DNA from 3 places in the Janthinobacterium sp. GL_088 genome. Region 3 is predicted to be linked to each of the others. Evidence: predicted binding sites of a transcription regulator. Region 3 holds the regulator's gene; each other region holds the start of a gene.

Region 1 (7,851 bases), 2.5 Mb from region 3:
GTACCATTCGGCCGCTTCCTGCAAGATGGCGTAGTCGGCCGGCGGCATGGCAGGAGCAGGCTTAGGCGGCATCGTCCAGGCACAGCATGCATTGCAGCATGGCTTGCGCCATGTATTTCTTGACCATCCGTTCGGACACGTCCAACTGGACGGCGATCTGCGCATACGTCAGGCCATCGAGCTGCGCCAGCAGAAAAGCCTGGCGCGCGCGCGGCGACAGGGTGTCGAGCATGGCGTCAATGCGGTACAGCGACTCCACCACCAGTGCCCGCTCCTCGGGCGACGGCGCCGTCAATTCGGGACGGTTGGCCAGGGCGGCAAGAAAAGTGCGTTCCAGGGTCAGCCGGCGCCAGTGATTCACCAGCAAGCCATTGGCAACCGTGCTCAGATAGGCGCGCGGTTCGCGCAGGCTGTCCGCCGACTGCGTGGCCAGCATGCGCACGAAGGTGTCTTGCGCCAGGTCGGCTGCGCCATCGCGGCAGCCCAGCTTGCGCCACAGCCAGTTGTACAGCCAGCCATGGTGGCTGCTGTACAGGTCGCTAAAGAGATCGAGGGAAGGAGAAATGGTGGACACGGGCAAACGAACAAAGGGGCTGCCAAACTTGCCTGTCAAGTGGGTCAGCGCTGCATCATGATCACGAATGAGAATGATTTTCATTTTCACACAATTTCACGACGATGTAAATTATCAAAACCATCATCCTTGCCCGGCGTGGACCTTTTGCGCAACAGTGCCACCGCACCATCATTTGCGAATGATTCTCGTTTGCGTTAAAATATCAGCCTTCCTTCTTCCCGCCATGCCTGATACCTGCATGGCGGCGCTATCGAAAGCCGCCATGACCACCTCCTCCCTTCCCCAGTTGCGCGCCAGCGCCGACGATGCGCCGCAGACTCGCCAGCTTGCCGCCCCGCAACAACGGTGCTGGCACTGGAGCTGGAAGCAGGTGTGGTTTCAATTGCACTGGTTCATCGGCATCACGGCTGGCACGGTGCTGGTGATCATCGGCCTGAGCGGCGCCACCCTGGCCTTCAAGGATGAATTGCTCGATGTCATGAACCCCGGCGTGCGCCATGTACCCGTGGAAACGCGCGCGCCGTTGACGCCAGCCCAGCTGAGCAACATCGCCGCAACGGAACACGGCCAGCGCGTGGCCTCCATCACCATGTATGCAGAAGCGGGCGCGGCGCCACGCCTGTTCTTTGCACCCAAGAACGGCCAGCGGCGCGGCGAGTCCATTTATGTCCACCCCTACACGGGCGCTACCCAGCCGGCGCTGACGGGGGCGGAATTTTTCGAGTGGACGGAATCGCTGCACCGCTGGCTGCTGCTGCCGCGCGATCCGGGCCGCCAGGTGGCGGGTGCGCTGGCCCTGTGCCTGCTGGGGCTGGCACTCTCCGGCCTGTATCTGCGCTGGCCCCGCCGTCCGCTGGACTGGCGCACCTGGCTGACCTTCGATCCTGCCCTGAAGGGCCGCTCGTTTTTGTGGAATCTGCACGCCGTGGCCGGCACCTGGTGTCTGGTCGTCTACGTGGCGCTGACCCTGACGGGGATTTACTGGAGCTATGACGTGGTGCGCGACAATCTCGACGCCTGGGCCGGCAAGCCGCCAAGGATGGCACAGGCGCCGGGCAAGAAAGGCCAGCCGAAAGAGAAAGCGCCCGCCGTCGACATCGGCCCCGCCTGGAGCAGCTTCCAGCAGCACGCCGCCGGCTGGACCCTGGCCAGCGTGCGCCTGCCCACGCGAGCCGGCGAAGCCGTGCAATTCACGTGGCTGGCCAGCGATGCGCCGCACGAACGGGCGCGCAGCCGCATGAGCATTGCACCGGCCGACGGCACGCTCACTGAAAGCGAACCGTACAGCCAGCAGGCGCTGGGATCGCGCCTCGTCAACATCATTTATCCGCTGCACATGGGCACGTATTTTGGCTTGCCGGGCCGCATCATCGTCACCTTGGCCAGCCTGGGCCTGCCCCTGTTCGCCATCACGGGCTGGATGCTGTACCTGGGCCGCCGCAAGGCCAAGCGGGCTGTGCAGGCGCAGCGCGCCATGCTGGGCGCCGGCGCCCCGGGCAAGACGCCTGGCACGGATAGCGGTTTGCCCACCCTCGTCGCCTACGCCAGCCAGTCGGGACAGGCCGAGCGCCTGGCCCTGGAAAGCGCGCGCGCCCTGCAGCAAGCGGGCGTGGCCGTCGACGTGCAATCGCTGGACCGCTTTGACCCCGCGCAATTGCGCCAGTACGAACGGGCACTGATCGTCGCCAGCACCTTTGGCGAAGGCGAGGCGCCGGACGGCACGCGCCGCTTTGCGCGCCTGTTGCAACAAACCTCGGGCACGCCGCTGACGGGCCTGGAATTCGGCATGCTGGCCCTGGGCGACCGCCATTACAGCGCCTTCTGCGGCTTTGGCCATGCGCTGGCGCAACAATTGCACGCGCTGGGCGCCACTTCCCTGTTCCCCTTGATCGAAGTGGACAAGCACGACCCCGCCGCGCTGGCCGACTGGTCCAAGGCGCTGGCCCGCTGCAGCGGCAGCGCCATCGACGCCATCGGCGTGCAGGAAGAAGCGTCGTATGCCGAGTGGCGCCTCGTGCGCCGCGTGCTGCTCAATCCGGGCAGCCTGGGTGGCGAACTGCATGAAATCACCTTGACGGGCCCGGCCGGCGCCACCTGGGAAGCGGGCGCGCTGGCGGAAATCATTCCTTGCAATGCGGACGGCAGCGATGGCGAAGCAGGCAGTGCCCATCACGCGCCGCGCAGCTATTCACTCGCTTCGCTGCCGTCCGACGGCGAGCTGCAATTGCTGGTGCGCCAGGAACGCCATGCGGGCGCGCAGAATCAAGGCCATGGCCTGGCCTCCGGCTGGCTCACGCGCTTCGCCCCGCCGGACGCCACTATCCGCCTGCGCCTGCAAGCCAACCCCGCCTTCGCGCCCGCCCTGGTGGACGTGCCCTCCATTTATATCGGCAACGGTTCCGGCCTGGCGGGCCTGCGTGCGCATTTGCGCGCGCGCAAGCGGGCGGGACTGGCCCGCAACTGGCTGCTGTTCGGCGAGCGCCAGCAAGCTTTTGACAGCGTCTGCGGCGCAGAGTTGCAAGGCTGGCTCGACGGTGGCCACCTGGCGCGCCTGGACAAGGTCTTTTCGCGCGATGGTGAGACACGGCAGTACGTGCAAGACCGCCTGCGCGCCAGCGCTGGCGAGCTGCGCGACTGGCTGGCGCAAGGCGCCATCGTCTACGTGTGCGGCAGCTTGCACGGCATGGCGGCAGGAATCGATGCTGTGCTGCAAGAAGTGCTGGGCCAGGAGGGCCTCGACGCGCTGCTGGCGGCCGGGCGCTACCGCCGCGACGTGTATTGATCTACATCAATCCGCCCCCGGCACCGCCCGGCTATGTGGGCAGGCGCACAGTCAGCGCCAGCCATCGGACTAGAGTGGGGACATTCCCCCACCGTCTGCGAGGCTAGCCATGAAAAACCCCTGGATGAGCATGTACCTGAGCGCCGCCAACCGCATCGCCAACACGGCGCGCGGCCATGCGACGGCCGCCGTCAAGCGCGAAGCGGCGAAAAATACGCGGCAACTGACGCAAGTGTGGTTCGACTCTTTCCTGCCCGCCGCAGGCAAGCCACGGCGCAGCCGCAAGGGGAAATAAGCCCGTGGCACCAGGCGAACTGGTGCGGTGCATCACAGCAATAAGTTGAAGTTACGACCAGATGAACTAAACTGCAAGCATGGTAGTGCATAAGGAAGTGACCGGCAGGCGCCGCATCCCCGCGCCGCCGCCGGGACACCGGGAGACGACCATGTTGACGCTCAAAGTGCTGGCCTGCCTTGCCTTGTCGGCCTTGCTGCTCGTGCCCCTCGTGCTGAGGGATGCGATGCAGACGTCCGCCGGGCAGCAGATGCAGGTGCCGAATGTAGACGCACAAGCCCTCTGGGCTCGCTGGCCGAAGCATTAAACGCGCTAGGTGGCAGCTTACCTCATTTAAAAACGCTTTATTGCGGATGGGGATTTGTTCCCCGTTTTCCTTCATTTCTCAGTGCCTCAATCCTCCTCCTCTTCACCATACTTTTGATCCAGATCATGGATTTCCCCCTTCGCCGCGTCCACACTGGAACAGTCCGCTTCGCACCGGGACGGACTTAACCTGGAGCATCAGCATGGGTAAATCGCATTGGAAGGATGAGATGGCGCTGGGGGTTCCCGTCATCGACGAGGCGCATGAAGCGCTGTTTCAGGAATTGGCGCGGCTGCAGCAACTGGGCGACCAACATTTCAGCGTGGCGTTTCGCGAGCTGATTGCCGCCGTCGAACGCGATTTCCGCGAGGAAGAAGATTTGATGGAACAAATCGGCTTTCCCTCGCTGGCCAACCACCGCGAACAGCATGCGCGCGTGCTCAGCGGCTTGCACCATGCCTGGGCCGCCGTCGATGAAGGTGACCTGGAACAGGGGCGCCATGCGCTGTCGCTGTTGCCGCAATGGCTGATCTTCCATCAGGCCACCATGGACCTGGTCCTGGCGGCGGCGCTGGAACTGGTGCAGCGCCAGCCGAACTAGCAGTTAATTACAGCAGCAGCACTGTGGCCTGCTCGGGCAAGACGACGCGGTAGTGTCCCGGGTACTTGTCTTCGCCATCGAAAATCTTGCAAAACACGGGCTGGTTGATGTCGTTGACGGCCGCCTCGTTCATGGGCAGGGTGGCGATCAGCTGCTCGCCTTCGACCAGTTGCAGCGCGCTGCCCCGCTCGGTAGCGCAGAACGCCAGCGATTGCACATCGCTGGCGAACGGCCGCTTGTACCACGGCGTAATGGCCCGCACGGCGCGCCGGGCGTCGTGCAAAACCTGCCCCACGCGCGTGACGTTCCAGGCATCGCGCGCCACGGACGGCTGAAGCACGATATTCGCCGTCAGCTCGCCCCTGCTCTTGTTCACCAGGAAAGTACCGTCCTGCGCGGCGATGTCATCGTTGAGCGGCACGACAAACACGCCGCCGCTGGAAACCTTGATCGGCACGGGTGCGCCATTGCCTTGCAAAGCCACGCGCACGTCGTCGATGGTGGCGCTCAGCTTGGCCGGAATCAGGCGCAAGGCCATGACCACGCTGCCGCTCGACACTTGCCACACTTTCCTGGCCGTCAGATAACTTTCACGGTAAGCCGTGAAGCGCACGCGCGGCGCCTTGGCGTCGCTGCTGGCCGTGATCGTCACCGTTTGCGACGGCAAGGCGTCCTCCGCACTCGCCGCTGGCGCCGCGGCTGTGGCAGGCGCAAGGGGGGGCGATACGACTGCGGCGGCGGGCGGAACGCTAGCGCTCTGCAGCGGCGCGGGAACCGCCGGCGGCGGCGCCTGCTCCTGGGCCTGGCCCAGCGACACGACACACAACCATCCGGCACAAGCGATCCATGTACGCATGCATTTCTTTCAATGAGGAAAATATTTTATCAGCGCCTGCATTATCGCAGAAGGTCGGACGATACGCCCTCGGCCTGCCTGCACTCCTGTCCGCACTCTTTTGGTGCGCACGCTTGATTATTTGGCAAATACCACTTATATTGATAATGATTCTTATTCACATAATGTGAACTGAATCATGCACGACCTTTCCACTGCCATGCGCGGGTGGACTGCTATCCGAGCCAGATCCCGGGCCAGCGTCACGCCATCCCCCAGCTACTGCGCCACTCGCCAGACGAGATAGGAACACACACGACTAAAAATACTCCAGGAAAATAATGCAATCGACCACCGTCTTCTCTTCTTCGCGCCAGCCCGCCTTGCGCCCCCTCCCCCGCTTATTACACATCAGCCTGCTCAGTCTTGCCGCCGGCGTGGTCTTGCCTGCACAGGCTGCCGATGCTGCTGAGGCCGACGTCACCATGCCGGCCGTCACCGTGCTGGGCCAGTCGATGGCCACCACGGAAGGCACGCAGTCGTACACGGCAGGCGAAACGCGCAGCGCCACGCGCATGGACCTGTCCCTGCGCGAGACGCCGCAATCGGTCAGCGTCATCACGCGCCAGTTGCTCGACGACCTGGGCGCCGTGCGGCTGGACCAGGCGCTGGCGCAGACGACGGGCATCCAGGTGAACCAGAACGACACGGAACGCACGACGTTTAGTGCGCGCGGCTTCGGCATCAACAATATCCAGATCGATGGCATGGCGCGCGGCGGCAATGCGCCATTGCAAGACACCATCCTGTACGACCGCATCGAGGTCGTGCGCGGCGCCACCGGCCTGATGGGCGGCAAGGGCGACCCGTCGGCCACCATCAACATGATACGCAAGCGGCCGACGAAGGAATTCCAGGCCAGCGCCGGCCTCATCATGGGCCGCTGGGATGACCAGCGCTTCGAGGCCGACCTTTCCACGCCGCTGAACGCGGATGGCAGCGTGCGTGCGCGCACGGCCCTGGCGTGGCAAAAACGCGATTCCTACCTGGACATGTATCACGAACGCAAGACGGTCGGCATGGTCATCGTCGAGGCGGACTTGCGTCCCGGCACCCTGCTGACGGCCGGTGTCGACTTCCAGGACAACAAGCCCACAGGCGCCACCTGGGGCGCCGTGCCCTACTGGAACGCGGACGGCAGCCTGGCCAACTTGCCGCGCAACACCAGCTGGACGGCGCCCTGGAGCACCTGGGCCAACAAGCAGCACACGGTATTTACGTCGCTGGACCAGCACCTGCCCGGCAACTGGAATATGCACCTCGGCTATGCGCGCACGGAAAGCACGAACCGCACCACCGTTCTCTATGCGGGCAAGGGTTATCCCGATCCCGCCACGGGCAAAGGCATGGAACTGTGGACGGGCGCCTGGGGCGCAGGCGAAAAGAACAGCGACAATTTCGACATTTACGCCAGCGGGCCGTTCACCTTGCTGGGACGCAAGCATACAGCCATCGTCGGCTGGAATGGCAATAACGCCCAGGACAATTCGATAGGCGGCAAGGCGAAAATCGACTATGAACCTTTGGTCCCTGATTATCGCAGCTGGACGGGCAACATCCCCCGCCCCGTGTTCACCCCGGATGGCTCGCACACGGAAACCGTGACGCGTCTGGCGGGCGGTTATGTGGCCACGCGTTTGAGCCTGGCCGACCCGCTGCACGTGATCATCGGCGCGCGCAGCAGCACCTACCGCACGGAAAAGCGCAACTACAACACGCAAGGCGTGCACACGAACAGCAGTAACTTTGTGGAAACGCGCAACGAGGTCACGCCCTATGTGGGCGCCGTGTTCGACATCAACAAGCAGTATTCGGCCTACGCCAGCTTCACGCAGCTGTTCAACCCCCAATCGAGCAAGGACCGCAACAACCAGTTCCTGGCGCCGGAAACGGGCGACAATGCGGAACTGGGCATCAAGGGCGAATTCTATGAAGGCAAGCTGAATGCATCGGCCGCCCTGTTCCACACGAAGAAAAAGAACCTGGCGGAACTCGACCGCACGGTGCCGCCCGGCTTCTTGCTGCCCGACGGCGGCCAGGCCATGGTGGCCAATGGCGCCGGCGTGACGGCAAAGGGCGTGGAATTCGACGTTTCCGGCCAGTTGTCACCCGGCTGGGAAGCGAGCGGCGGCTATACCTATCTGCACGCGGCCGAGGCTGATGGCCGCCGCGCCGCCACCACGCAGCCACGCCATTTGCTGCGCCTGGCTACCAGCTACCGTTTCGACGGCCGCCTGGCAGGGCTGAAAGCGGGCGCCAGCATGACAGCGCAAAGCGCCATCTACAGCGAATCGTGGTACGGCCACCCGCCATCGGGCGAGATGACGAATATCCCGCAAGCGGGCTATGCACTGGTCAACGCCATGGCCAGCTATGCCATCAACCGCCACGCCA
Region 2 (7,851 bases), 3.2 Mb from region 3:
TGAGTCATCAGTTGCGCCCCTGCCTCAGCCGATCCGTAATGCCAGGCTCATCCCATGTCGGAAAAAAAAAGGGGTAAAACGACCGTTCACCCCCATGCTGTTCCATCAGGCCACCGTATTTGCGGATCTGGGCCCCCATGTAATCGAGGTCCAGCCGTAGCAGCACAGCCGGCGCCCCCACGCGCGTGCACTCGCGCTCGCCGCCGAAGTCCTGGAATCCCAGCATGCGCTTGTAAAACACCACGTGGCGCGGGTTGACTTCGATCACGTAATCCGTAAAGCCGTGAATATTGTGGGCATAGATATAAGAGATATGAATCAGCGCCGCAAATACGCGCTTGCTCACGCCCTTGTCGATGGCCAGGCGCGACGGTTCGCACAGGCGGCGGCCCTGCTCGCGCAGGATGTCGAGCTTGTCGCGGAAGTTTTCATCGGCGGGCAAGCCTGTCTCGTCATTGTCGAGGCACAGGGTCATGGTGCCGACGGTGCTGCCGGCCGTTTCCGCAAACAGCGTGATCTTGTTCAGGGCATGCGCGATGCCAGGATCGACGGCATAGCCACGCCAGCCGTACATCTTGCGGATCAGCAAACTGGCCGCCTCGCGCCGGCCGCGCGAATTGGCCATGCGGATATGAAAGCGCTGCAGGTCGAGCTCGTGCTCCATGGCCGGGTCGATCTGCCCCTCGCCCACCACCAGGTCGCTGAAAGTACCGGGCGTGTCGAAGGAAATAATGGGTTCATCTTCAAAGCTCATCTTGTCCTCACGTTCATCGGCCGCCGTCGAGACGGACTGAAGCCAATGCCTTGTGACAAGAAAAAAACTGGAGAAGTTCCCACGCCAGGCAAAAAAAACAGAAGAAATGTGCTATTCAGTAGCAAAATTGCATGCTGAAATTTGCCTGCAAGTACAAAATGTCAAATAAAAATGCTGTTTTGATATTGCCGAGGCCGCTATTAAAAAAAACTTTCCGGTATCAATAACACGTCGCCCGGCCGCATCATGACATTCGCGGAAATATCGCCGTCTTTCAATAAATCGTCGAGCCGCACGCGCAGCTGCTGCTGGTTGCCTTCGCGCATGCGGATGATGCTGGCCTTGTTGCCTGCCGCGAAATCGGTGATGCCGCCCACGGCGATGAGCACATCCATCAGCGACATGCCCAGGCGGTACGGCAGCGCCTGCGGCTTGGCCGCCTCGCCGATGACGCGGATCTGCTCGCCATACGGGCCCGAGAAATTGGTGACGATGACCGTCACCACAGGCTGCTGGATGAACTTGCCCAGGGCTTGCTCGATGTCACGCGCCAGCTGGGTCGACGTCTTGCCGCTGGCGGGCAAATCCTCGACCAGCGGCGTGGTGATCTTGCCATCGGGCCGCACGGCCACCGTCAGCGACACTTCCGGATTGCGCCAGACGATGATGTTGACGGAGTCGCCCGGTCCGATCAGGTAGTCGTGCATGGGCGCGCTGTCGTCGGAAGGGGCCAGCGGATGGGTCGTGCGGCAGGCGCCCAGCAGGCCGGCGGCAATGGCCAGGCCCAGCGTGTTGCGGACAAATGCACGGCGAAACGGATTCATGCGGAGCCTCTTCGAGTCGATGGCGCATCCATGGCCGGCCCCGCAGAACCAGCCTGGGCCGCGAACTTCCTATGATTATTAAAACTTGGCAAGAGAACCTTGAGGCGTATCAAGAAGCAATCATCTTGGGAAATCTTGCCTCACAGCCGCCCTATACTTTGCTTACTCAACAGGCAAGCATTTCTTGCAAGATGCCGTCGTTGTCCGCGCCGCCAAGCCATCTACCGTGCAGCACCGTCATCCGAAGGAAGCGACATGGAGCAATTGATACAGCAACTGCTTTCCAGCCTGAAAGGCATCTGGAAGTACCGCTGGCATGCGGTGCTGGTGGCGTGGCTGGTGGCCATCGCCGGCTTCATCCGGGTGATTACCCTGCCCGACGACTTCCAGACCTCGGCGCGCGTGTTTGTCGATACGCAAACCATCCTCAAGCCGCTGATGGCCGGCATGACCAGCGTGCCGAACACGGAACAGCAAGTGGCCATCATGAGCCGCACCCTGCTCAGCCGCCCGAACGTGGAGCGCGTCATGCGCATGGTCGACCTCGACCTCGATTCGAAGACCGCGCGCGAACACGAGGCCCAGCTGGACGACTTGATGAGCCGGATCAAGATCACGGGCACCAACGCGTATGACATCTATACCATCAGCTACAGCGGGCGCGACCCGAAGCTGGTGCGCGACGTCGTGCAAAGCCTGCTCACCATCTTTGTCGAAGGCAGTTTCCAGGGTAAAAAGGGCGATTCGCAAAAGGCCGTGCAATTCATCGACGAGCAGATCAGGAATTACGAGGACAAGCTGAGCGCGGCGGAAAACCTGGTGAAGGAATTCAAGATCCGCAACAACCTGCTGCTGCCGCGCCAGGGCATCGACTATGGCAGCCAGCTGCTGATGTCGTCCGATAGCCTGAACAATGCCAAGCTGGAACTGGTCGAGGCGGAACAATCGCGCAAGGCCATCCAGAGCCAGATCGAGGGCGACGAGCCCGTGCTCGACCTGGAGCCGAACGCGGCGGCCATCACGAATCCCGAACTCGACGAGCGCATCGCCTCGATCAACAAGAACCTCGACAGCCTGCGCATGCAATTTACGGAATTGCATCCCGACATTATCGCCTCGAAGCGCCTGGTGGCCCAGCTGGAAGAACGCAAGATCGAGGAAAGCAAGCTGAAAGCGGCCTCCGGCGACCCGGGCAAGAACTACAGCCCCATGTTGCAGCAACTGAAGGTGGCGCTGACGGACGCGGACGCCAAGGTGGCCGCCATCAAGGCCCGCGTGCAGGAATACAGCGCGCGCAACGATCGCCTGCTGGCGCAAAGCAATGCCGTGCCCGAGGTGGAATCGCAACTTGCGCAGCTCAACCGCGACTACGTCATCAACAAGGAAAACTATGAAAAGCTGATCGGCCGGCGCGAAGCGGCCAAGCTGTCGGGCGAGCTCAGTTCCACTACCGAAATGATGGCCTTCAAGATCATCGATCCGCCCACGGTGCAATATGCGCCTGTCGGCCCGAACCGCCCGCTGCTGTTCAGTGCGGCGCTGGGCGCGGCCCTGGTGGCCGGCGTCGCCACGGCCTTGCTCATCAGCCAGGTACGCCCCACCTTCCTCAGCCCCGCCGAACTGCGCGACGCCACGGGCTTGAACGTGCTGGGCACGGTATCGATGAACTGGACGGCGCTGCAGCAGGTGCGCCGCCGCCGCGCCCGCTACGGCTTTGGCGCCTGCCTGGGCAGCCTGTTCGTGCTGTACGGCGGGGTCATGACGGCCGCGCTGCTGAAATTCTAGATCCGGGGGGAGCGACGATGAGCAGCAAGGACAGCGGCAAGCAGGAACCCACGATCCTGGGTGTGGCCGAGGCCGGCGTGCCCTATGATGCGACGGGTGCGGCGGGTGCGGCGGGTGCGGATGGCGCTGACGCGGCCAGGTCGCCGCAATACCGCCCGCTGAACCTGGCCCGTCTGGCCGAACAGGGCATGCTCACGCAGGAAGGCGGACGCAGCTCGGTGGCCGAGGATTTCCGCATCATCAAGCGCCCGCTGCTGCGCCAGGCCCGCGCCAGCGGCGCCGAGGCCATCCGCCACGGCAACCTGATCGTCGTCACCAGCGCCATGCCGGGCGAAGGCAAGACATATTGCGCCGTCAACCTGGCCATGAGCATCGCCATGGAAATGGATATCACGGTGCTGCTGGTCGACGCGGATGTGGCGCGCCCGTCCGTGCTGAAAGTGCTGGGCCTGGCACCGGAGCCGGGGCTGATGGACGTGCTGCTCGACCCGCAACTGGCCATGGGCGACGTGATCCTGAAAACCAACGTGGCCAACCTGAGCATCCTGCCCGCCGGGCGCAGCAACAAGCACGCGACGGAATTGCTGGCCAGCCGCGCCATGAGCCGCTTGCTGGCGGAAATTGCCAGCCGCTATGGCGACCGCGTCGTCGTCTTCGATTCGCCGCCCCTGCTGATCACCAGCGAAGCGCACGCGCTGGTCGGGCAGATGGGGCAAGTGGTGATGGTGGTCGAGGCGGAAACGACGACGCAGCACGCCGTCAAGGAAGCGCTGCGCCAGATCGAGTCGTGCGAACACATACATTTGATCTACAACAAGACCAAATCGTTCCCCGGCAACGACTACTACGGCTATGGCTATTACGATTAGCGGCCGGGTTTCGCTGCCGCTGCTGCCGTTGCTGTCCCTGCTGATGCCCCTGCCGGCCGGCGCCGTCGACTGGCTGGTGAAGCCGTCGCTGCGCCTGCGCGAAAGCTATACGGACAATGCCTTGCGCGCGCCGCCCGGCCAGGCGCAAGCGGACTTCATCACGGAAATCGCGCCCGCCATCGCCCTCATCGGCACAGGTCCCCGCCTGCGCGTGCACCTCGATTACAGCTGGCGCAAATACCTGTCCGGACAGCGTGCCGACACGGACAACCACGAACTGCACGCCTCGGCCGACGCCGAGCTGGTCAAGGACTGGTTCTTCATCGATGCGGACGCCAGCGTCAGCCGGCGCAACGTCTCGCCATTCGGCCCGCAACTGATCGACGACCTGCCCGACACGGACAATGCCAGCACCGTGCGCACCACCGGCATCAGCCCCTACCTGCGCCACCGTTTCCGCGGCCTTGCCACGGCCGAGCTGCGCTACACGCGCAACACGGTCGACAGCGGCGGCGACCTGCTGTCGATGCACAGCGATGAGCTGGAATTACTGCTCGGCGGCGAGCCGCGCGGCAAGGGCTGGACCTGGAACGCCAGCCACGACGTGCGCCGCACGCAGGACAGCAAGCTGGCCCCCGTGCGCATGCAGCGCAGCAGCGTAGGCCTGCGCTATCCGTTCAGCAGCAAATGGGCGGCCACGGCCAGCGGCGGCATGGAAAAGGAAGGCTATATCTCGACTTCCGGCAAGGCACCGGCGGGCCGCTTCTGGTCGCTGGGCGGCGTGTGGACGCCGTCGCCGCGCACCAGCGTGGCCTTCAGCACGGGCAAGCGCTTCTTTGGCACCACCTACAGCCTGGATGCCACGTTCCTGCAGCGCCATACCAACTGGCAACTCAGTTACAGCGAAAACATCACCACCATGCCGACGCAGTTTTCGCGCCTGGGCGACCGCGATGCGGGCCGGCTGCTCGATCAATTATGGCGCGGCATCTTCCCGAATGCCCGCGACCGGCGCCTGCGCATCGATGCCTTCCTGCGCTACGCCAACAGCCTGGGGCCGGAACGGGGCGCCATCAATTACTTCAGCCACCGCTATTTCCTGCAAAAACAGCTGAAACTGACGATGGCGCGCGCCACGGCGAAAAGCACGATGATCGTCGGCGTCACGGCTGTCGACCGCACGGCGCAAACGGCCAGCGGCGTCGACAGCGGCTTGCTGCCCGGCGTGGAGTTCGGCAGCGAAGACCGCACGCGCCAGATCGGCGGCAACGTGGGCTGGAACTGGCAAGCCAATTCCCGCACCAGCCTGAATGTCAATGCCGGCTACGCCGGCGTGCGTTCGCTGAGCGCGCCCCGGCGCGACAACAACATCACCGTGACGGCTGGCTACACGCGCATCCTGCAGCCGAACATGACGGCCAGCATCGACGTACGGCATACACGGCACGCCAGCAACCGCGGCGGAGACTACCGCGAAAACGGCGTCAGCGCCACGCTCACCATGCAATTCTAAGGAGCCCGCAATGTCCGACCCCTCGCTTTCCGCCGCCGCGCCGGCGCACCTGCTGTGCGTGGTGGCCGCGCGCCCCAACCTGATGAAGATGGCGCCCATCCTGGCCGCCATGGCCCGCCAGGCGAGCGCCGTGCGCGTGACCTTGCTGCATACCGGCCAGCATTACGACACGGCCATGAACGCACAGCTGTTTATGGACCTGGAGCTGCGCCCGCCCGACATCTGCCTCGACGTCGGCTCCGGCAACCATGCGCAGCAGACGGCCGAGATCATGCGCCGCTTCGACGCCGTGCTCGACGCGCAGCCGCCGCTGGCGCCCGATGCCGTGCTGGTGGTGGGCGACGTCAATTCCACCCTCGCGTGCGCGCTGGTGGCGGCCAAGCGGGACATTCCCGTGATCCACGTGGAAGCGGGCCTGCGCAGCGGCGACCGGCGCATGCCCGAGGAAATCAACCGCGTGCTGACGGACCAGTTATCAAGCCTGCTGCTGACGAGTGAAGAAGGCGCGCGCGCCAACCTGCTGCGCGAAGGCGTCGCGCCCGAACGCATCCATTTTACGGGCAACGTCATGATCGACAGCCTGCGGCAGCAGCTGCCGCGCGCCGTAACGCCCGCCGCCACCCTGTGCACCCACGGCCACGCCTGCCCGCCCGCGTACGGCCTGCTGACCCTGCACCGCCCCTCGAACGTGGATGACCCGGCGCAGCTCGAAGCCCTGCTGCAGGCGCTGGGGCAATTGTCAGCCCGGCTGCCGCTGCTGTTTCCCATCCACCCGCGCACCCTGGCCGGCCTGCGCCTGGCGGGCCTGGAACCGCTGCTGGCGCGGCATGCCATCGCCTGCCTGCCGCCGCTGGGCTACCTGGAAATGCTGGGCCTGATGCAGGACGCCCGCCTGGTGCTGACGGATTCGGGCGGCGTGCAGGAAGAAAGCACGGCCCTGGGCGTGCCCTGCCTGACCTTGCGCGACAATACGGAGCGGCTTATCACCGTCAGCGCCGGCACGAATACCCTGGCCGGCACGCAGCCGGCCGCCATCCTGGCGCTGGCGCGCGGCATCCTGGACACGGGCGGCAAGCGCGGCCGCCTCCCGCCCCTGTGGGATGGCCACGCGGCCGAGCGCATCGCCGCCGTCATCGCACCCTGGCTGGCGGCGCGCCGGGGCACGCCATGACGCCGCCGCCTTCCTCTTTGATATTGCGCAATGCGCTCACCATCGACGTGGAAGACTATTTCCAGGTGTCCGCCTTCGCGCCGCACATCGCGCGCGCCGACTGGCCCCGCCTGGAATGCCGGGTCGAGGCGAATATCGAGCGCATCCTGTTGCTGCTGGAAAGCCGCCGCATCCACGCCACCTTTTTTACCCTGGGCTGGATCGCCGAGCGCTATCCGGCCATGCTGCGCCGTATCGCGGCGGCCGGGCACGAAGTGGCCAGCCACGGCTATGCGCACCTGCGCGCCTGCGACCAGTCGGCCGCGCAATTCGCCGACGATGTGCGCCACAGCAAGACCATCCTCGAGCAGATAACGGGGCTGGCCGTGCACGGCTACCGGGCGCCCAGCTTTTCCATCGGCGCGGCCAATCTGTGGGCCTTCGACGTGCTGCAGGAAGCGGGCTACCGCTACAGTTCCAGCATCTACCCGATCCGCCACGACCACTACGGCATGCCGGACGCTCCCCGCTTCGCCTGGCGCCCGCGCGGCCCGCTGGGCATGCTGGAATTGCCCGTCAGCACAGTACGCTTGCGCGGGCGCAACCTGCCGGCCGGCGGCGGCGGTTATTTCAGGTTGATGCCGTATGCACTGTCGCGCTGGCTTTTGCGACGCATCAATTCGCGCGACGGGCAAGCTGGCATATTCTATTTTCATCCCTGGGAACTTGATCCCGGCCAGCCGCGCCCGACGGGCTTGAGCGCCAGGACGCGCTTTCGCCACTACCTGAACCTGGGGTGCATGGAAGCGCGGCTGGGGCGTCTGACGCGCGATTTCTCCTGGGACCGCATGGACCGTATTTTTCTGGAAAGCACATGATGCACGAGGCCAGCCTTGCTCCCGACCCGCTACAGTCCCGCGCCGCCATCACCGTGCGGTCTATGCAGGGGCACGAGC
Region 3 (7,851 bases):
GTATGTGCATCATGGGCTACAACACCTGGATGACCTTGCGCGGCAGCAAACTCCCCGTCGCCCGCATTCCGGAACTGAACGCGGCGCACGCCTGATAGGAGCATAAGCAAATGAAATTTTCACATGCATGGATTGAGAGAAACCCCTGGCTGCTGATCGCCCTGGTCACGGTAGTGATCAGCATCGGCGGCGCCGTCGAGATCGTTCCCCTGTTCTTCCAGAAGAGCACGACGGAGCCGGTCGCCGGCCTGAAGCCGTATTCGCCGCTGCGCCTGGCGGGCCGCGACATTTACGTGCGCGAAGGCTGCTACAACTGCCACTCGCAGATGGTGCGTCCGCTGCGCGCGGAAACGGAACGCTATGGCCACTATTCGGTCGCTGGCGAATTCGTCTACGACCATCCGTTCCAGTGGGGTTCCAAGCGCACGGGGCCCGACCTGGCCCGCGTGGGCGCGCGCTACAGCGACGAATGGCACCGCACGCACTTGAACAACCCGCGCGACGTGGTGCCCGAGTCGAACATGCCGTCCTACCCCTGGCTGGCGAAGACCAAGCTGGTGCCTGACGAAATCATGCCGAAGATGCGCGCCCTGAAACGCCTGGGCCAGCCGTACAGCGATGAAGAGATCGCCGCCGGCCCCGCGCAGCTGCAGGACAAGACGGAAGAAGACGCCCTGGTCGCCTATCTGCAAGGCCTCGGTACATTAATCAAAACAAGGAATTAGCATGGCAATCGAAAACCTGTTTGACAGCGCCAGCAGCGTCATGACGGTGGTTTCCTTTACGACGTTCGTGGGCATCCTGTGGTGGACGTTCAGCCGCAGCAACAGCGACTTCGACGCGGCGGCACGCCTGCCGTTCGCCGATGACGCGCTCGACTATCCGGCCGAGGCCGAGATGAACCTGGCGAAGGAGCATCACCATGGCTGACTTTACCAATGGCTTCTGGAATATCTACATCGTCGTGCTGTCCCTGCTGGGCATCATCGGCTGCGGCGTGCTGCTGTACTCGCAGTCGAAAATCAAAGTGGTCGAGGGCGCCCCTGCCGACGGCACCACGGGCCACGTCTGGGACGAGGACTTGAAGGAACTCAACACGCCGATGCCGCGCTGGTGGATGTGGTTGTTCTACATCACCATCGTCTTCGCCCTGGCCTACCTGTTCCTGTATCCAGGCCTGGGCACCTATGCCGGCAGCCTGGGCTGGAAATCGACGGGCCAGTACGAGGAAGAGCTGAAGAAGGCGGAAGCCGACTACGGTCCCCTGTTCAACAAGTACCTGAGCCAGGACTTGAAGACGGTGGCCGCCGATCCGCAGGCGCAAGCCATCGGCCAGCGTTTGTTCCTGACCTACTGCGCGCAATGCCACGGTTCGGATGCGCGCGGCAACAAGGGCTTCCCCAACCTGACGGACAAGGACTGGCTGTATGGCGGCGAACCCGACATCATCAAGACCACCATCCTGCACGGCCGCAATGGGCAGATGCCACCGATGGGCGCCGCCCTGGGCTCCGAAAAGGATGTCGAGAACGTGGCCCATTATGTGCTGAGCCTGTCCGGTTCGACCTCGGATCCCGTCAAGTCGGTGCTGGGCAAGGCCAAGTTTGGCGCCTGCATGGCCTGTCATGGTGCCGATGCCAAGGGTAACCAGATGCTCGGCGCGCCGAACCTGACGGACAAGACCTGGCTGTACGGCGGCAGCGCCGACACCATCATGGAAACCGTACGCAAGGGACGCAGCAACACCATGCCGGCCTTCAGCGATTTCCTCGGCGAATCCAAGGTACACGTGCTGTCGGCGTATGTCTGGAGCCTGTCGAATCCGCAGGCACCCGCCAAGTAAAAATGGAACCTCAAGTCATCAAGATGTATGCGGCCCGCGAGCAGATCTACCCTCGCGAGGCCAAAGGACGCTACGCTACCTGGCGATGGGTATGCGTATGGCTTACCCAGCTGGCGTTCTACGGCTTGCCGTGGTTGACCTGGAATGGCAGGCAAGCCCTGCTGTTCGATTTGACCACGCGCAAGTTCTACATTTTCGGCGTCGTGCTGTGGCCCCAGGATTTCATCTATCTGGCGGCCCTGCTGATCATCTGTGCGTATTTGTTGTTCCTCGTCACGGCCATTGCCGGGCGGGTGTGGTGCGGGTTCTCTTGCCCGCAAACGGTATACACGGAAATTTTCCTGTGGGTCGAACGCCACATCGAGGGCACGCGCAGCGCGCGCATGGCCCTCGACAAGCAGGGCCCCTCCGTGCGCAAGGCGTTCAAGAAGACGGCCAAGCACCTGACATGGGGCGCCATCGCCCTGTGGACGGGCTTTACCTTTGTCGGCTACTTCACGCCGATCAAGGAACTGGCGCAGTCGGTGACCACCCTGAACTTCGGTCCCTGGGAATGGTTCTGGGTCTTGTTCTACAGCCTGGCAACCTACGGCAACGCGGGCTGGCTGCGCGAGCAGGTGTGCAAATACATGTGCCCCTACGCGCGCTTCCAGAGCGCCATGTTCGACCAGGACACCCTGATCATCACCTATGATGCCAAGCGCGGCGAACCACGCGGCGCCATGAGCAAGAAGGCCGGCAACAACGACAAGCTGGGCGATTGCATCGACTGTACCCTGTGCGTGCAGGTGTGTCCGACCGGTATCGATATCCGCAACGGCCTGCAGTATGAATGCATCGGTTGCGCCGCTTGCGTCGATGCCTGCAACAGCGTGATGGACAAGGTTGACCGGCCACGGGGACTGGTACGCTACAGTACCGACCATGCGATGGAAAACAACTTCAATTCGAAGCAGATACGCCAGCGCGCCATGCGCCCGCGCGTCCTGATCTACACTTCCATCCTGGCCCTGATCATCATCGCCGTATGTACGTCGCTGGCCCTGCGCACGCCCCTGAAAATGGACGTGATCCGCGACCGCGGTTCGATGGGACGCGAAGTGGAAGACGGCATGATTGAAAACGTCTACCGTCTGCAGATCATGAACACGTCGGAGCAAACCCAGCATTTCAAGATCAGCGCTTCCGGCTTGCCGGGCCTGACCTTGCTGACGCGCGAAGAAGTGACCTTGCAGCCGACGGAAACGCTGGGTTGGCCGATCCGTCTGCGCGTGCCGCACGGCGTGGGAGAGAAGGGTTCGAACAAGATTGCGATCGAATTGCACTCGCTGGACGACCCGTCGCTGCATGTGCGTGAAAGCGCGGTATTCATCGTGCCACGTTAACAAGGAAAGGCGGACGGGGACCGGGTGCCCTCGCCGCCGCCACGAAGTTGCAGGAAGGCCGGTCCCCATGCGGGGACTGGCTGATTAAACAGGAGAAATATCATGTCCGACAGTCTGAAACTGCAAGCCCCCGTTGCACCGTGGTACAAGCATCGCTGGCCATGGCTGCTGATGATCGGCCCCGGCCTGTCCGTGGTCGTCGGCAGCTTCATGGGCTATATCGCGTTTACGCAGCCCGATGCGCTGGTGGTGGGCGATTATTACAAGCAGGGCAAGGCGATCAACCAGGATTTGAAGCGCGACACGATCGCCAGCGACCTGGCCATGGATACGAGCCTGTCGTATGACGTGGCGCAAGCACGCCTGACCGGTTCCGTGCACAGCTTCGGCAAGGCTTACCAGGGTCCGCTGCAGCTGCACCTGGCGCATGCGACCCTGCCGGAAAAGGATATCAAGGTGCTGGTGCAGCCCGATGCGGCCGGCAATTTTTCCGTGGCGCTGCCGATGCTCGAGCGCAGCCGCTGGCAAGTGCTGGTGGAAAACGACAAACGCGAGTGGCGCCTGTCCGGCATCTGGACCTGGCCGCTGCAACGCAGCATCGCGCTGCATGCGGACGAAGAGCTGTAAGCCTTATTTGCAGATGTCGGTTCCGGCCGTAATGGCCTTCAGCTTGGCCGGCTGCAATATCTCGATCTCGCGGTTCGACACGCGCAGCCAGCCTTCCTTCTTGAATTTGGATAGCAGGCGGCTGACGCTCTCGATGGTCAGGCCCAGGTAGTTGCCGATTTCCTCGCGCGACATGCGCAGCTGGAAATTGCTGCCCGAATAGCCGCGCGCTTCATAGCGCGACGCCAGGTTGACGATGAAGGCGGCAAACCGCTGCGTCGCCTGCATATTGCCCAGCAACAGCATCACGCTTTGCTCGCGCGTGATTTCCTGGCTCATCATGCGGTGGAAATGGCGCAGCAGGGTCGGCATATTGCCCAGCAATTGTTCCAGGCTGGAAAACGGGATTTCACACACTTCGCTGTCTTCCAGCGCCACTGCATTACAGTGGTGGCGGTCGGCGCTGATGGCATCCATGCCCAGCAGTTCGCCCGCCATCTGAAAACCCGTCACCTGCTCTTCGCCACCGGGATTGATCTGGTACGTCTTGAAGTGCCCCAGGCGGATCGCATACAGGTTCTGGAACGAGTCACCGATGCGGAACAGCGAGGCGCCGCGCACGATCTTGCGGCGGCGGCCGATGATCTGGTCCAGCCTGTCCATGTCGCCCACATCGAGGCCCATCGGCAGGCACAATTGATGCATGCTGCAGGTCGAGCATCGCGCACGCAACGCCTCCACGTTCACGGTGGGCAAGGTGGGAGTGAGTAGCGCTTCAGTCATGTCGGTACCTTTTAGAAAATGCAACAACAAGTTTACTGCATACAGCTGCATACAGGGTTGCCGTATGCCAATTTCACCGTAATTTCGGCGAATAAACGACGTCCAGCCTTTAATTATATGGCAACATCGTCAAAAGCCCGTACGGGGCGGGCAATTTGCGCGGTGGCGCTTGCCAAGCTGGTGTATTGATAGGAAAATTCCTGACAGCATTATCTGCCGCCTGTGCCGCCCGGTACTGAAAAGGAAATCATGAAGCCTCTCGGCATCAAAGCAAAAGTCGCGCTGGCCACCAGCCTGACCTCGATCGCCATGATCGCGCTGGTCACCATGATCCAGGTGCAGCACATGCGCGACGACTTCACCCGAGTACTGCTGAGCCAGCAATCGTCCCTGATCACCCGCACCGCTGCCGAGCTCGACGACAAGCTGGGCATGCTGCTGCAGATCGTCACCCTGACGGCCCGGCAACAGCCGCCGGAATTGATCGCCCGGCCCGTCCAATTGCGCGAATACTATTCGCGCCGCTCGATGCTGGTGCTGTTCGATGACGTGCTGGTGCTCGACGCGCAGGGCGCCATCGTGGCCGACATGCCGGAAGTGGCGGGGCGCGCCGGCATCAACGTTGCCGAGCGCGAGTATTTCCAGACCGTCCTGCGCACGCGCCAGCCCATGATCACCGAACCGATGCTTGGTAAATCGAGCGGCATGCCCATCGTGCAGATGGTGGCGCCCGTGCTGGCCGCCGATGGCCGGGTGGCCGGCGTGGTGATCGGCGTGCTGCGCCTGTACAAGGACAACCTGCTGGGCCGCCTGCGCTCGGAAAAGATCGGCAAGAGCGGCTATTATTTCATCCTCACGCGCGGCGCCGTGCCGCGCTATGTGCTGCACCCCGATACGAGCCGCTTGCTGCAACCGCGCAAGCCGAACGCCAACCTGACGACGACCCAGTTGCTGAAGGAAGATGGCGAAGGCAGCATGGTCAGCACCAACAGCCGGGGCATCACGGCCGTCAACAGCTTCAAGCGCCTGAAATCCGTGAACTGGCTGCTGGCCGCCTCGCTGCCCGTCGAGGATGCCTTCGAACCGTTCGATGGCGTGCTGTACCGGCTGGTGCTGTGGAGCATCCTCGCTTCGCTGCTGGCCGCTGCCGTTCTGGGCTGGGTCACCGTGCGCCTGCTGTCGCCGCTGGTGCGCCTGCGCAACACCTTGCTGGCCCTGCGCACCAGCGGCAGCCGCTTCACCCCCGTGCCGGTACGGCAGCGCGACGAGATCGGCGAACTGACGGAAGCGTTCAACGGCCTGATGAGCGAACGCGACCGCCTGCAGCAGGAACTCGAAGCGCGCGCGGCGGAGCTGGAACAGGAACGCGACCGCGCCGAAGCGGCCAACCGCGCGAAGAGCGATTTCGTGGCCAACATGAGCCATGAAATCCGCACGCCCCTCAATGCCGTGCTGGGCATGGTGTATTTGCTGGGCAATACCAGGCTCGACACGGAACAGCGCAAGTATCTGACCATGGTGCGCGTGGCGGGCCAGTCGCTGCTGGGTATCCTCAACGACGTGCTCGACTATTCGAAGATCGAGGCGCGCCGCATGGAATTGTCGCCTGTCGAATTCGACCTCGACGAAGTCATGAATACCCTGGCCACGACGATGACGATGAATGCGGGCGAAAAGGAACTGGAACTGGCCATCGCCGTCGAACCCGACGTACCGCGGCGCCTCGTCGGCGACGCTCAGCGCCTGCAGCAAATCCTCGTCAACCTCGCCGGCAACGCCATCAAGTTCACGGAGAGCGGCGAAGTGGTGGTGGCCGTCAGCCTGGCCGAGAGCAAGAGCGAGAGCAAGAGCGAGAGCGGCCGCGCCTGGCTGCGCTTCGAAGTGCGCGACACGGGCATCGGCATGACGGAACTGCAGCAACAACAGCTGTTTTCCGCGTTTTCCCAGGGCGACCAGAGCATCACGCGGCGCTTCGGCGGCACGGGCCTGGGCCTGGCCATCAGCAAGCAGCTGATCCACATGATGGGCGGCGACATCGCCGTCGCCAGCAGCGAAGGCAAGGGCAGCCGTTTCTGGTTCAGCGTGCCCTTCGAGATGCTGGCGCAACCGGCCGAAACGCGGCGCACGCCGGCGCTGGGCCAGCTGCGCCTGCTGGTGGCCGACGACAACCGCACCACGCGCGAACTGATCGTCAAGCTGATCGAGGCGTGGGGCTGGCTGGCCGACGAAGTGGACTCCGGCTTTGCCGCCATCGAACTGTACCGCGAACGCCTGGCGCAGCAGCAACCATACGACGTGGTGCTGGCCGACTGGCACATGCCCGTCATGGACGGCCTGGCCACAGCCAAGGCCATCCGCCAGGCGGCCAGCGGCCAGCGCCAGCCCATCGTGGTGATGGTCAACGCCTTCGCCCGCAACCACCTGGAGGAAATTTCCAGCGCGGCCGAGGCCGACGTTGTGCTGATGAAGCCGATCACGGGCTCCAGCCTGTTCGATGCCCTGCACCAGGCACTGATTACCAAGAACGACGGCGGCGAGCCACGCATGCTGCACCAGCCGCTGGGCACGGAACTGGCCGGCGTGCATTTCCTGCTGGTGGAAGACAATCATTTGAACCAGGCCGTGGCGCGCGGCATCCTCGAACACATGGGCGCCACCCTGGACGTGGTGGGCGACGGCTTGCAAGCCGTGGAACGGCTGCGCACGGAAGCGTTGCGCTACGACATCGTGCTGATGGACATGCAGATGCCCGTCATGGACGGTTTCAGCGCCACCCACATCATCCGCACGGAACTGCGCCTGAACCTGCCCGTGATCGCCATGACGGCCGGCGTGCTGGCGTCCGAGCGCGAGCGCTGCATGACGGCCGGCATCAGCGACTTCATCGCCAAGCCCGTGGTGGTGGAAGAGATGATGGAAGTCATCCTGCGCCACCTGCCCAAGCGCCCGCAAGTGCAGACGGCCGAGCCGGCACGCGTCGACGATGAGGAAGTGTTTTCCATGGCGCCGCTGATGCGCGTGATGGGGCGCGATGCGAAGGGGCGCGGCGTGCTGCGGCGCATGGTGGAGGACGCGCTGAACAAGGGCATGACACCCGTGCGCGACGCCGAAACAGCGTTGCAGGCAGGCCGCCACAGCGACGTGGCGCGCATCCTGCACAGCGTGCGCGGCTCCGTCGGCACCCTGGGCACGAAACGCCTGATCCGCGCCGCCTTCGCCACCGAGGAAGCCATC

Evidence for each region. The regulator FNR, encoded in region 3, switches genes on or off when oxygen is low (the NO sensors DNR and NnrR bind a similar motif). The targets are predictions, from matches to a motif close to TTGATNNNNATCAA.
Region 1: a site for FNR is predicted at 4,075-4,088, ahead of AC3IQ7_RS12870 (bacteriohemerythrin). Genes of this name have one in related genera too.
Region 2: a site for FNR is predicted at 1,678-1,691, ahead of AC3IQ7_RS15690 (XrtA system polysaccharide chain length determinant). Genes of this name have one in related genera too.

What each region holds. Positions count from the first base shown of each region.
Region 1 is NZ_CM174453.1:2,808,282-2,816,132, reverse strand. Features, by position in the region: gene AC3IQ7_RS12895 (FecR domain-containing protein) at 1-72, opposite strand, end outside; gene AC3IQ7_RS12890 (sigma-70 family RNA polymerase sigma factor) at 62-658, opposite strand; gene AC3IQ7_RS12885 (PepSY domain-containing protein) at 840-3,359, shown strand; gene AC3IQ7_RS12880 (hypothetical protein) at 3,469-3,654, shown strand; gene AC3IQ7_RS12875 (hypothetical protein) at 3,806-3,961, shown strand; gene AC3IQ7_RS12870 (bacteriohemerythrin) at 4,164-4,562, shown strand; gene AC3IQ7_RS12865 (hypothetical protein) at 4,570-5,229, opposite strand; gene AC3IQ7_RS12860 (TonB-dependent siderophore receptor) at 5,739-7,851, shown strand, end outside.
Region 2 is NZ_CM174453.1:3,479,217-3,487,067, reverse strand. Features, by position in the region: gene AC3IQ7_RS15705 (S1 family peptidase) at 1-3, shown strand, start outside; gene AC3IQ7_RS15700 (N-acyl amino acid synthase FeeM domain-containing protein) at 8-754, opposite strand; gene AC3IQ7_RS15695 (XrtA/PEP-CTERM system exopolysaccharide export protein) at 955-1,578, opposite strand; gene AC3IQ7_RS15690 (XrtA system polysaccharide chain length determinant) at 1,834-3,363, shown strand; gene AC3IQ7_RS15685 (XrtA-associated tyrosine autokinase) at 3,381-4,232, shown strand; gene AC3IQ7_RS15680 (TIGR03016 family PEP-CTERM system-associated outer membrane protein) at 4,216-5,745, shown strand; gene wecB (non-hydrolyzing UDP-N-acetylglucosamine 2-epimerase) at 5,756-6,916, shown strand; gene AC3IQ7_RS15670 (XrtA system polysaccharide deacetylase) at 6,913-7,773, shown strand; gene AC3IQ7_RS15665 (FemAB family XrtA/PEP-CTERM system-associated protein) at 7,773-7,851, shown strand, end outside.
Region 3 is NZ_CM174453.1:277,896-285,746, forward strand. Features, by position in the region: gene ccoN (cytochrome-c oxidase, cbb3-type subunit I) at 1-95, shown strand, start outside; gene ccoO (cytochrome-c oxidase, cbb3-type subunit II) at 111-725, shown strand; gene AC3IQ7_RS01170 (cbb3-type cytochrome oxidase subunit 3) at 727-930, shown strand; gene ccoP (cytochrome-c oxidase, cbb3-type subunit III) at 923-1,843, shown strand; gene ccoG (cytochrome c oxidase accessory protein CcoG) at 1,846-3,228, shown strand; gene AC3IQ7_RS01185 (FixH family protein) at 3,331-3,855, shown strand; gene fnr (fumarate/nitrate reduction transcriptional regulator Fnr) at 3,859-4,617, opposite strand; gene AC3IQ7_RS01195 (hybrid sensor histidine kinase/response regulator) at 4,867-7,851, shown strand, end outside.